3 regions of the Streptomyces sp. NPDC018000 genome follow, and region 3 is predicted to be linked to each of the others. Evidence: riboswitches for the same ligand, from Rfam matches in the RefSeq annotation. Region 3 holds a riboswitch; each other region holds the start of a gene.
What was found. Region 3 has a riboswitch for thiamine pyrophosphate ahead of thiO (glycine oxidase ThiO). Riboswitches for the same ligand answer to the same signal wherever they lie in the genome.
Positions count from the first base shown of each region.

Region 1: it holds a riboswitch for thiamine pyrophosphate, as region 3 does, so the genes downstream of both, thiD (bifunctional hydroxymethylpyrimidine kinase/phosphomethylpyrimidine kinase) here and thiO (glycine oxidase ThiO) in region 3, are expected to answer to the same signal.
Region 2: it holds a riboswitch for thiamine pyrophosphate, as region 3 does, so the genes downstream of both, ACH4EW_RS22200 (thiamine ABC transporter substrate binding subunit) here and thiO (glycine oxidase ThiO) in region 3, are expected to answer to the same signal.

Region 1 is NZ_JBIRGM010000012.1:36,411-40,327, reverse strand. It holds gene ACH4EW_RS22835 (ABC transporter permease) at 1-257, shown strand, start outside; gene ACH4EW_RS22830 (ABC transporter ATP-binding protein) at 254-1,258, shown strand; gene thiD (bifunctional hydroxymethylpyrimidine kinase/phosphomethylpyrimidine kinase) at 1,486-2,328, opposite strand; TPP riboswitch at 2,320-2,414, opposite strand; gene ACH4EW_RS22820 (hypothetical protein) at 2,512-2,772, opposite strand; gene ACH4EW_RS22815 (SHOCT domain-containing protein) at 3,036-3,320, opposite strand.
Region 2 is NZ_JBIRGM010000011.1:100,439-104,355, forward strand. It holds gene ACH4EW_RS22195 (ABC transporter permease) at 1-237, opposite strand, end outside; gene ACH4EW_RS22200 (thiamine ABC transporter substrate binding subunit) at 384-1,493, opposite strand; TPP riboswitch at 1,568-1,684, opposite strand; gene rlmN (23S rRNA (adenine(2503)-C(2))-methyltransferase RlmN) at 1,726-2,832, opposite strand; gene ACH4EW_RS22210 (phosphatidate cytidylyltransferase) at 2,937-3,917, opposite strand, start outside.
Region 3 is NZ_JBIRGM010000010.1:107,635-111,551, forward strand. It holds gene ACH4EW_RS21345 (thiazole synthase) at 1-407, opposite strand, end outside; gene thiS (sulfur carrier protein ThiS) at 410-628, opposite strand; gene thiO (glycine oxidase ThiO) at 625-1,815, opposite strand; TPP riboswitch at 1,813-1,925, opposite strand; gene ACH4EW_RS21360 (NAD(P)/FAD-dependent oxidoreductase) at 2,309-3,562, shown strand; gene ACH4EW_RS21365 (Rv2175c family DNA-binding protein) at 3,633-3,917, shown strand, end outside.

The sequences.
Region 1 (3,917 bases), on a different contig from region 3:
CCCTCGCGCCCGGCATCGCGGCCGGGGCGCTGCTCGCCTTCACGCTCTCCGTCGACGAATTCGTCATCGCGTTCTTCACCGCCGCTCCGACCGAGCCGACGCTCCCGGTCGTTGTGTACTCGATGGTCCGCTTCGGTGTCACCCCGGAGATCAACGCGCTGGCGACACTGCTGCTGGCGGTCAGCTTCACCGCCGTCGTGGCCGCGCAGCGGCTCACCCGTACGACCGACCCCGGTGCTCCGGAGGCGACAAGTTGATCGAGATCAAGGGCATCGACCACCGCTTCGGACGGACGCGGGCGCTGGACGGCGTCTCGCTGGACATCGGCGAGGGCGAGTTCTGCGCACTGCTCGGGCCGAGCGGCTGCGGCAAGACGACCCTGTTGCGTATCCTCGCCGGTTTCGAGACCCCGGACGCGGGCACGGTCACACTGGACGGGGAGGACCTGCTGGCCGTGGAGCCGCACCGGCGCCCGGTCAATCTGATGTTCCAGTCGTTCGCGCTCTTTCCGCACATGTCGGTCGAGCGCAACGTGGCGTACGGGCTGGAGCGGGAAAGGCTCCCGCGCCGTGAGGTACGCGACCGGGTCGACGCGGTCCTGGCCACCGTCGGTCTGACCGCGTACGCCCGCCGCAGGCCGCACGAACTCTCCGGCGGACAGCGCCAGCGGGTCGCGCTCGCCCGCGCGATCGTGAAGCGGCCCCGTCTGCTGCTCCTCGACGAGCCGCTGTCCGCGCTCGACAAGCAGGTGCGGGCTGAGATGCAGCTGGAGCTGAAGCGGCTGCAGGACGAGGTCGGTATCACCTTCCTCGTGGTCACGCACGACCAGGAGGAGGCGATGTCGCTCGCCGACCGGATCGCCGTCATGAACGCGGGCCGCATCGAGCAGACCGATGCACCGGTGGCGCTGTACGAACGCCCGCGCACCGCCTTCGTCGCGGGCTTCGTCGGCGCGAACAATCTCCTTCCGGGCCCGTACGGCATCACGGCCGTGCGCCCGGAGCGCATCCACATCGGCGCCGGTGAAAGCCACGGCAGCGACGTCGGGGACGACCGGCTCACGGGCATGGTCGTCGACGTCAGCTTCCACGGCGGTACGTCACACCTCGCCGTGCGCGTCCCCCACCTGGAGGAGCCGGTACTCGTCGCCGTCCAGGGCCCGTCCCGTGTAGTGCCCGGCGAGCGGGTCTCGCTCTCCTGGCCGTCGGAGGCCGCCGTCCGCATACCTGCCGGACCGATCGAGGGGGAAGAGCCATGACAGAGCACCGGCTCACCGCGCTGTTCGTACCGGAGAGCGCGTACGGACCCAGCAACAATTGCGTCGCCATCGGCGATGAGGACCTGGTCGGCCTCGTACCCGCAGGCGAGCAGGACGGGGGCCGGTTCGACCTGCTCGACAGCCCGAACCGCAGGAATGTCTCCGCACAGTCCGCCACCCGGCGGGGCCAGGTGACGGACCGGCAGTGCGCGACTCGTCCGCTTGCGTCAGTTGCGCGCTCGGATCCGCCAGCCGTGGTCCACCGGCCCGGTGCCGCCCCCCAGAGCGAACCCCGCCGCGATCGCCGCGGTGGCGTAGTCCTTGGCCTGGCTTACGGCATGGGGAACCGGGCGGCCTTGCGCCAGGCCCACCGCGATGGCCGAGGCGAGCGTGCAGCCCGTACCGTGGGTATGGCGGTTGTCGTGCCGGGGCGCGCGCAGCCAGTGCTCTTCTTCGCCGTCCGTCAGCAGGTCCACTGCCTCGCCCGGCAGGTGACCGCCCTTCACCACCACCCAGCGGGGACCGTACGTGAGCAGCAGCGCGGCGGCGCGGCGCATGCCTGCTTCGTCCGTCACCGCGATGCCGGTGAGCTGCGCGACCTCGTCGAGATTCGGCGTGGCCACCGTCGCAACCGGCAGCAGCGTGGTCCGTACGGCATCCAGCGCGTCGTCGGCCAGCAGCTTGTCTCCGTGCTTGGACACGCTCACCGGGTCCACGACGACCGGGGCCGCCACATCCGACAACAGCTCGGCGACCGCCCTGACCAGTTCGGGCGAGGAGAGCATCCCCGTCTTGACCGCCTGGACACCGATGTCGTCGACGACACTGCGGTACTGCGCGCGCACCGCTTCCACGGGGACTTCCCATGCGCCCTGCACACCCAGGGAGTTCTGTGCAGTGACAGCCGTGAGCACGCTCATTCCGTGGGCGCCGAGCGCCAGCATGGTCTTCAGGTCGGCCTGGATTCCGGCTCCGCCGCCGGAGTCGGATCCGGCGATCGTCAGGACGCGGGGTGGCGCGGTCTGCCGGCCGTCGGCGGGCAGCCCGCCGGAAACATGCGCCAAAGGCATGGATGACATCCCTCCGCCAGTACGAACTGGTTCAGGTTCGACGGGTGTGATCTCAGCCCTGGGATGGGGCACCCCGTGTCCGGTACGGCGGACAGACTAACCCGATCGCTCCGGCTCTCACATCGCCGGGACCAGTACTCGCACTCCCTATCGGCCCCCGATGGCCTCCCTCCTTGTACTCGCTCACTTCTGGCTGAGCTTGATCTGCTGGGTCAGGTTGCCGACCTCACCGCCGAGTTTCTGCGCGGGGGCGGCGAGGGCGGCCAGTGAGGACTCGACATCGACCGCTGCGGCCGTGTGACGGTCCATGGCGGCTGCGTGCTCCAACTGTGCCCACACGGCGGCTTCGGCCACCAGCGCGTCGCGCTGAGGACTGGCAACCGGATGCTGGGATGCCTGGGTAAGCAGCTCGCGGGCCTTCCGGCCAGGGGTGCTGTCGGTCATGGACCGAATCTTGCCAGCGGACGCGAGGCGACGGACGGGTTTCGGAGGTGGGCGCGGCTCGCGGCCCGGCGAGCATGCCTTGGCCGGCACATAACTCCGTTGCACCTCCGAGCCGGTGGTGTACACGCTGCTTTCGCCCCGCAGCCGACAGGCCCGGGCGTAGACGTCTGCACCCGAGTAGGGGCCTGCGAGGCGGCCAGGAGGTCGGCAGCCGATCTCCCGGACCTTCCACGTACGGTCAGCCGCCGGTCTGCGGCTGAGATCTACGCCGGGCCCGGTCGTGAGCCGCGAAGGGTAGCCAGGCGACGCTGGTATTCCTCTTCGTCGATCTCGCCGCGCGCATACCGCTCGGCGAGGATCTGCTCAGGTCCGCCCGGCGGGGGTGTCTTGTGCCAGGCGGGGTGCTCGCTGCTGGGCGGGGCGGGGCGGGCCAGGGCTCGGTAGAGCAGGACGCCGACGGTGATGATCAACGCCCAGAACAGCACCGTGCCCACGGCCATCGCGAACCAGCTCCAGCCGCTCATGCCGTGGTCGTACCAGAACATCATTTGCACGTCACTTCCCCAGGTCATCCCTCGTAGGGGGACCGACGGGACAAACCGCTTCGCCATCCATCATCGCTCGCCGCGGGTCTGGCAGCGAAGGGCCGCACGGCCTCGGCCCCCAGGGCCGCCGGGCCCGCCTTCGCCAGGCGATGCATGCTGGAGGTGAAGGCGGTTTCCGACAAGGCGCAGGAGGCCCGTGACGGTATCGCCGACATCGTCGCGGCCATTGGAGCGGCGGGGGACTCAAATTCCAACTAGGTGGATCACAGATGGAACGGAACCCTGGGGCCCGCACGAGGCCTGCTCAACTCCTGCTGGCCGCCTCACGTTCATCCGGTTACACAGAGCAATATCCAACGAGGGACCTTTTGGCCGAATCGATGCGATGACGGCAAAGCTCCCTCCCTTGACTCATCTGCAAGAACCAAGCGTGATCACCTTAACCGTGAAAGGAGTCTCACTTTCCCGTAAATGCGCGCTCTCGAGATCCGGGCGGGCACTTCGGGATGAGCAAAGGAAACGGTTTGTCTGTGATGCAGACATGGATGGAGAGCATGGCTGGATCTCACTCACCCGACACGACGTCACTGCAGGAAGCCT
Region 2 (3,917 bases), on a different contig from region 3:
GGGAAAGTCGAAGCGGGCGAAGACATAGGCGCCGGGCAGCGCGATCAGCAGGGTCAGTGCGGTCGAGGCGAGCGCCTGCCAGGTGGTGAACCAGAGAACGTCGCGGATCTCCGGCCGGGCCAGCACCTCGCCGATCCGGCCGAACTGCCAGACGCCGTCCACCTTCAGCCCGCGGCCTACGATCGCGGCGACGGGGTAGGCGAAGAACAGCGCGAAGAACGCGATGGGCACGGCCATCAGGCCGAGCCGCACCGCGCTCCCGCGCCACGCCTTCGTGCGAGCGGAGCCCGCGTGCCCGGAGCGGGCGCGCGACAGCTCCCCGCGCGCCCCCTCCCCGTGTGTGTCCTTCCCGCCCGCGTCCGTTCCGCGTACGGGAGTCTTCGCTACTTCACTACGAGCGAGGACCACGACTGGACCCACTGCTCACGGTTCTTGGAGATCTTGTCCGGGGCGATGGTCGTCGGCTTGTCCACCGTCGCGCCGAATTTCGTGAAGAGTTCCGGCAGTTCAGCGCTCTTGACGACCGGGTTCACGAACATGTTGAGCGGCATGTCCTCCTGGAACTTCTTGCTGATCAGGAAGTCCAGCAGAGCTTTGCCGCCCGCCTCGTTCTTCGCGCCGTTCAGCAGACCGGCGAACTCGGTCTGACGGAAGCAGGTCCCGGTGGCGACCCCGGTCGGGGCCTCGGCCGGCTGCGGCTTGGCGTACAGCACCTCGACGGGCGGGCTGGAGGCGTACGAGACGACGAGCGGCCGGTCGGCCTTGGCCTTCTTGCCGCCTGCTGAGCCGGAGAACTCCTCGTTGTACGCCTGCTCCCAGCCGTCGACGACCTTGACTCCGTTGTTCTTCAGCTTCTTCCAGTAGTCCTGGTAGCCGTTCTCGCCGTAGGTGGCGATGGTGCCGAGGAGAAAGCCGAGGCCGGGCGAGGAGGTCGCGGCGTTCTCGGTGACGAGGAGGTTCTTGTACGCGGGCTTCGCCAGGTCGTCGAAGGACTGCGGCGGCGCGAGCTTCTTGTCGGCGAAGTACTTCTTGTCGTAGTTGACGCAGATGTCGCCGGTGTCGATCGGGGTCACCCGGTGCTCGGCGTCCAGTTGGGTGCCGGCCGCCACCTGGTCGATGCCCTTCGCCTCGTACGGCGTGAAGAGACCGCTGTCGAGGGCGCGGGAGAGCAGGGTGTTGTCGACGCCGAAGAACACATCGCCGCGCGGGGAGCCCTTGGTCAGGATCTCCTGGTTGAGCGCGACACCCGCGTCGCCGCTCTTCAGCACCTTGACGGTGTAGCCGGTCTCCTCGGTGAACTCCTTGAGCACGTCCTCGGAGACGTTGAAGGAATCATGGCTGACGAGAGTCACGGTCTTCGAATCGGAGCTCTTCGTGCCGCCGGAACCGGAGTCCGACGTGTCGGAACTCCCGCATCCGGCAACTGCCGTGACGCCGAGCGCGGCCGTGACAGCCGTCGCCGCAAGCTGCTTGGTTCTGCGCGTGATGCTCATTGTGGATTCCTCCTGGGTTTTGGCCAGGAAGAGACGCGGCCCTGCCCTTGGAGAAACGGGCAGGGCGCAACAGCATGAGTTGATGACCGAACTTCCTACCCGGAATGACCCGGGCGAGGTTCAGAGGGTCTGCGGCCGACCTGTTCTCGGTGCCGCACTCTCAGCGCTGTGGCGCTCCCCTGTCGGAATATGAAGTTGATTTCAGGCCCAGGTTACATTGGCCGTTCCGGCCTCAGCGCTCGGCCGCCGCCAACTGCCCGCAGGCCCCGTCGATCTCCTGGCCGCGGGTGTCCCGCACGGTCACCGGCACTCCGTGTGCCGCGATCGCCTCGACGAACGCCTTCTCGTCCTCGGGCCGCGAGGCGGTCCACTTGGAGCCGGGCGTCGGGTTCAGCGGGATCAGGTTGACGTGCACCCGCTTGCCCTTGAGGAGCCTGCCGAGCCGGTCACCGCGCCACGCCTGGTCGTTGATGTCACGGATCAGCGCGTACTCGATGGAGATCCGGCGACCGGACTTCTCCGCGTACTCCCATGCCGCGTCCAGTACCTCGCGCACCTTCCAGCGCGTGTTCACCGGCACGAGCGTGTCCCGCAGCTCGTCGTCCGGCGCGTGGAGCGAGACGGCGAGACGGCACTTGAAGCCCTCGTCGGCGAAGCGCAGCATGGCCGGCACCAGGCCCACGGTGGAGACGGTGATCCCGCGCTGCGAGAGCCCCAGGCCGTCCGGCTCCGGGTCGGTCAGCCGACGGATCGCGCCGACCACCCGGTTGTAGTTGGCGAGCGGCTCGCCCATGCCCATGAAAACGATGTTGGAGAGCCGCGCGGGCCCACCCGGCACCTCTCCGTCGCGCAGCGCCCGCATGCCGTCCACGATCTGGTGGACGATCTCGGCGGTCGACAGATTACGGTCGAGACCGGCCTGCCCCGTGGCGCAGAACGGGCAGTTCATCCCGCATCCCGCCTGCGACGAGATGCACATCGTCACCCGCTCCGGGTAGCGCATCAGGACGGACTCGACGAGCGTCCCGTCGTGCAGCTTCCACAGCGTCTTACGGGTGGTGTCGTCGTCACAACTGATGTGGCGGACCACGGACATCAGGTCGGGGAACATCACCTCGGCAAGTTTGTCCCGCGAACCGGCCGGGATGTTGGTCCACTCGGCCGGGTCGTGCGCGTACCGCGCGAAGTAGTGCTGTGAGAGCTGCTGGGCGCGGAACGGCTTCTCGCCGATCGCGGCGACGGCTTCCTTGCGCTCGGCGGGCGTGAGGTCGGCGAGGTGCCGCGGCGGCTTCTTGGCTCCGCGGGGTGCGACGAAAGTGAGTTCTCCGGGCTTAGGCATGGTTCATCCAGTGTCGCAGACAAAGCAGTGAGGACCCGCCGCCCTGTGGACAACGGACCCTCACTCGTAAAAGCCCAGGTCAGGACGGGAGGCCGTCCCGAGGCTCAGCCGGAACCCACGAACAGCACCAGCAGCAGCCAGACCACCGGGGCGGTCGGCAGCAGCGAGTCCAGCCGGTCCATGATGCCGCCGTGGCCCGGCAGCAGCGTGCCCATGTCCTTGATCCCGAGGTCTCGCTTGATCATCGACTCGCCCAGATCGCCGAGAGTGGCACTGGCCGCGACCGCGAGCCCCAGCAGCAGACCCTGCCACCAGGAACCGCCGTCGATCAGGAACTGCATGCACAGCGCACCGGCGACCATCGCGAAGGCGACGGCACCGAACAAGCCCTCACGGGTCTTCCCGGGACTGATGCGCGGCGCGAGCTTGTGCTTGCCGAAGCGCCAGCCGACGGCGTACGCACCCGTGTCGCTGACCACGGTCAGCAGCAGGAAGGTGAGCACCCGCTGCGGCCCGTCGTCCGCGGTCAGGAGCATGGCCACGAAGGTGGCCAGGAACGGTACGTAGAACGCGGCGAACACGCCGGCCGTGACGTCCCTGAGGTAGCCCTCAGGAGGCTCGGTCATCCGCCAGACGAGCACTGCGAGTGCGGTCAGCGCCATCGCCGCCCAGGCACCCTCGGCGCCCCGTACGTATCCGGCCACCACCATCGCCGCGCCACCGACCGCCAGCGGGATGAGCGGCGCCTTGATGCCCTTGCGCTCCTCCAGCCGGCAGGTGAGCTCCCACAGGCCCACGACGACGGCGATGGCGATCACACCGACGAAGACGGCCTTCACGATGAACAGCGAGGCGACAATGACGGCGCCGAGCCCCACGCCGACCACTATTGCGGATCGCAGATCACGGCCCGCACGTTTCTTCTGCGGGGGCGGCGGCGCGGTGGACATGGGCTCCTGCGGCTTCTGGTCACGAAACAGGGGGCCGCCGCTCAGGTGCGCGGCCCCCTGGTCCCGGTCATCACGGTCGTCAGCGTCTCTACCTGTGTCGGGAACGTCCGGCACGATGGGCATGGGCCGAGTTTG
Region 3 (3,917 bases):
TCGTCATTGGTGTACGGCAGCACGGTGAAGCCGTCGTCCACCAGCGTCTCCGCGGCGTCCAGCAGTTCGATCGGGTCGGGCAGCAGGGTGCGCTCGTCGGCCACCACCTCCAGCTTGACCCAGTCGGTGCCGAGCGCCTCGCGGGCCAGCCGGGCGGTCAGTACGGCCTCGCCCGCGGTGAAGCAGCCCGCCGTGTTCGGCAGGACACGGATGGAGAGCCGCTGGAGCACGGAGAGCACCGAGCCCTGCACGGTCGGATCGAGGCGGCGCATCGCGACGGTGGTCAGTTCGGTGCCGGAGGCGGTCAGGGAGCGTTCCAGCACGTCGAGGCTGGGTGCCCCGCCTGTTCCCATGATCAGCCGGGAGCCGAAGGTGGCGTCGCCGAGGGTGAAGAGGTCGTCGGACACGGTCAGCCTCCCTGGACGGCGGTCAGGACCTCGACGCGGTCACCGTCACTGAGTGCGGCGGCGGGCCACTGGCCGCGCGGGACGACGCTCTCGTTGACGGCGGCCGCGACGCCGGAGCGTGCGGCGGTCAGGGTGGCGACAAGGGTGTCCAGGGTGGTGCCCGCGGCGAGGAGACGGACCTCGCCGTTCACGGACACGCAGAGCGGTGCGGGCTCGGTCATGCGGGCTGCTCCTGACGTACGGAGGCGGCGGACGAGAAACGGTGTGGGGTGAAGGGGCGGGCCATCTCGGGCAGCTCGCCGCCGGCCAGGAGCTCTGCCATGACGTCACCGGTGACGGGGGTGAGCAGAACCCCGTTGCGGTGGTGGCCAGTGGCGAGGTGGAGGCCGGGCAGGGCGGTGGGGCCGAGCAGCGGGGCGTTGTCGGGGGAGGCGGGGCGCAGGCCGGCCCGGGTCTCGGTGAGCGGCAGTTCGGTGATGCCGGGCACCAGTTCGTGGGCGTCCCGCAGCAGCTCGTAGACGCCGCCCGCGGTGACGGTGATGTCCCAGCCCATCTCCTCGGTGGTGGCGCCGACGACCAGTTCGCCGTTCTCGCGCGGTACGAGATAGACCTGGCTTCCCCGGACGACGGCCCGGACCGTCCGGGTGAGGAACGGCGAGGTCCGTCTCCTCGCCGCGGGCACGGTCAGCCGGAGCACCTGTCCCTTCACCGGCCGGACCGGCGGCACGACCTCGTCCGGCAGCCCCGGGAGCCGGCCGCTGAGGCTGCCCGCGGCGAGCACGACCTGGTCGGCGGCGAGCTCCGTACTCCCGGCGAGCACGGCTCCGGCGGCCCGGTCGCGTATCACCGTCAGGCGCTCCACCCAGTCTCGGTGGAAGGCCACCCCGGCCCGCTCGCAGGCAGTCAGCAGTGCGGCGGCCAGCCGGCGGGGATCGATCTGGTGGTCGCCGTCGACCCGCAGACCGCCGCGGACGCCCGGCGTGAGCATCGGCTCCAGGCGGCGGCATTCGCGGCCGGTGAGCCACTGCGACTCCAGGCCCGAACGCTGCTGCAGGGCGTGCAGTTCCCGCAGATGGGCACGGTCGTCGGAGTCCAGCGCGACAGCCAGGGTGCCGCAGGCGCGGAAGCCGGTCTCCTGTCCGCTCGCCGCCTCCAGCTCGGCCACGAAGGCCGGATAGCGCGCGGCCGAGGCGACATTGAGCCCCAGCAGCAGCTGTTCGCCGTAGTGGAGTTCGGTGACGGCGGCCAGCATGCCGGCTGCCACTCGGGCGGCCCCGCCGCCCGGTTCGGGATCGACGACCGCGGTGCGCAGTCCGCGTTGCGCGGCCCGCCAGGCGGTCACCAGACCGATGATCCCGCCCCCGATGACAAGGACGTCGGATCCGTTTCCGTCCCGAGAAGAACGCATGGGCGTCCAGCCCCTCCCTTCGCCGGCATGACCCGGATCAGGTTCGTACGGTCGGAGGCCGCCCAGCCTCCCTCTCAGCCCGGTGCGTCCGGGCTCCCGCGAGTGTTTTACGTCGGCCACCCTAACGACCTCGCCCACGATTGTCAGAGGCGTCGCGGTGTCCGGGACCTCCGCCTCCGGCGTTGTCGTCAGTCTTCCCCAAGGTCTCGGCTTCGCTCGACCTGGGGGAGACCCCATCCGCTCCTTCCCCAAGCTCTCAGCTGCGTTCGAGCAGGGGAGACCCCATCCGACTCCCTCCTCCGCCTTGGATTCGAAGGCCCCAGACGCCGCTCCTTCTCCCACTGCCAATCGTGGGCGAGGTCGTAAATCCCCTCCTCCGACCCGGAAAGGGAGCAGCCCCGTGGCCCGTTCGCTCGGCGGACTCGTTCTCTCGCCGGTCGCCGACCAGGACTCCCCCTTTCCTGACGGTCCGTCAGATGCTTAAGGTGTACGGGTGAGCGAGCAGCAGCAGTCAGAGCAGCCGGACCGGCGGGCAGGGCGCCGTGTCGTCATCGTCGGCGCGGGCATGGCCGGCGTGCAGACGGCCGTGGCCCTGCGGGAACAGGGCTTCGCCGGCCCCGTAGTCCTGATCGGCGCCGAACCGCACCAGCCCTACGACCGGCCCCCGCTGTCCAAGGCGGTCCTGCTCGGCAAGGCCGAGGACTCCGCCTTCGACGTCGACTTCGAGGCGCTGGACATCGATCTGCAACTGGGCCGCGAGGTCACCGGTGTGCGGCCGGACGCGCATGAGCTGGACACCCCGTCAGGACCCGTTCCCTACGACGTCCTGGTGATCGCGACCGGCGCCGAACCTGTCGTCCTGCCCGGCGCCGAGGGCGTTCCCGGGGTCCATCTGCTGCGCACCCTCGACGACGCGGCACGGCTGCGGCCCGTCCTTGACGGGCAGCACGGCGTCGTGGTCGTCGGTGCGGGCTGGATCGGTGCCGAATTCGCCACCGCGGCCCGCGCCGCGGGCTGCGAGGTCACCGTCGTCGAGGCCGCCGACCGGCCCCTCGCGGGCGTGCTGCCCGCCGAGGTCGCCGCCCCGATGACCGCCTGGTACGCCGAGAGCGGCGCCGAACTCCTCACCGGAGCCAGGGTCGCCCGCATCGAACCCGGCCGGGTGATCCTCGCCGACGGCCGCACGATCCCGGCCGGAGCGGTCGTCGTCGGAATCGGCGCACGGCCCGCCACCGGCTGGCTGGCCGGCTCCGGCATCGCGCTCGGCGCCGACGGATCGGTGACCGCCGACGGGGCGCTGCGTAGCTCGCTGCCCGATGTGTACGCGGTCGGTGACTGCGCCTCGTTCCCCTCCGCCCGGTACGGAGAGCGCCTTCTCATCCACCACTGGGACAACGCTCTCCAGGGCCCGCGGACCGCCGCTGCCAACATCATCGGGGCGGGGGCCGAGGACGGTCCGGCGCCGCAGACGTACGACCCCGTACCGTACTTCTGGTCCGAGCAGTTCGACCGGTTCGTGCAGTACGCGGGCCATCACGGGGGCGGCGACACCCTGTTGTGGCGCGGCGATCCGGCCGGTCCCTCCTGGTCGGTGTGCTGGCTGCGGGACGGCGTCCTGGTCGCGGTCCTCGCCGTCGGCCGGCCACGCGATCTGGCGCAGGGGCGCAAGCTCATCGAGGCGGGGGCGCGGCTCGATCCGGCACGGGCCGCCGACCCCTCCGTACCGCTGAAGTCGGCAACCCTCTGACGGCGTATCCCGACCCCCGTACGGTCGGCCCGGCTACCGACTGTCGGTCCGGGATGGCACGCTTGTCCCTGTGACCGAGATTGACGCAAAGATCGATGCTCTCGTCCCCGACTGGCTCCACCTTCCCGACATCGCAGAGATGCTCGGTGTCGAGGTGACCCGCGTGCGGCAGCTGGTCAAGGAGGGCCAGCTCATCGCCGTACGACGTGGTGAGAACCGGGCGCTCCAGGTGCCCGGCGCCTTCATCGACGGCACCAAGGTGGTCAAGGGCCTCTCCGGAACCCTGACGCTCCTGAGGGACGACGGCTTCACAGACGAAGAGATGCTGGAATGGCTCTTCACCCCCGACCCGACC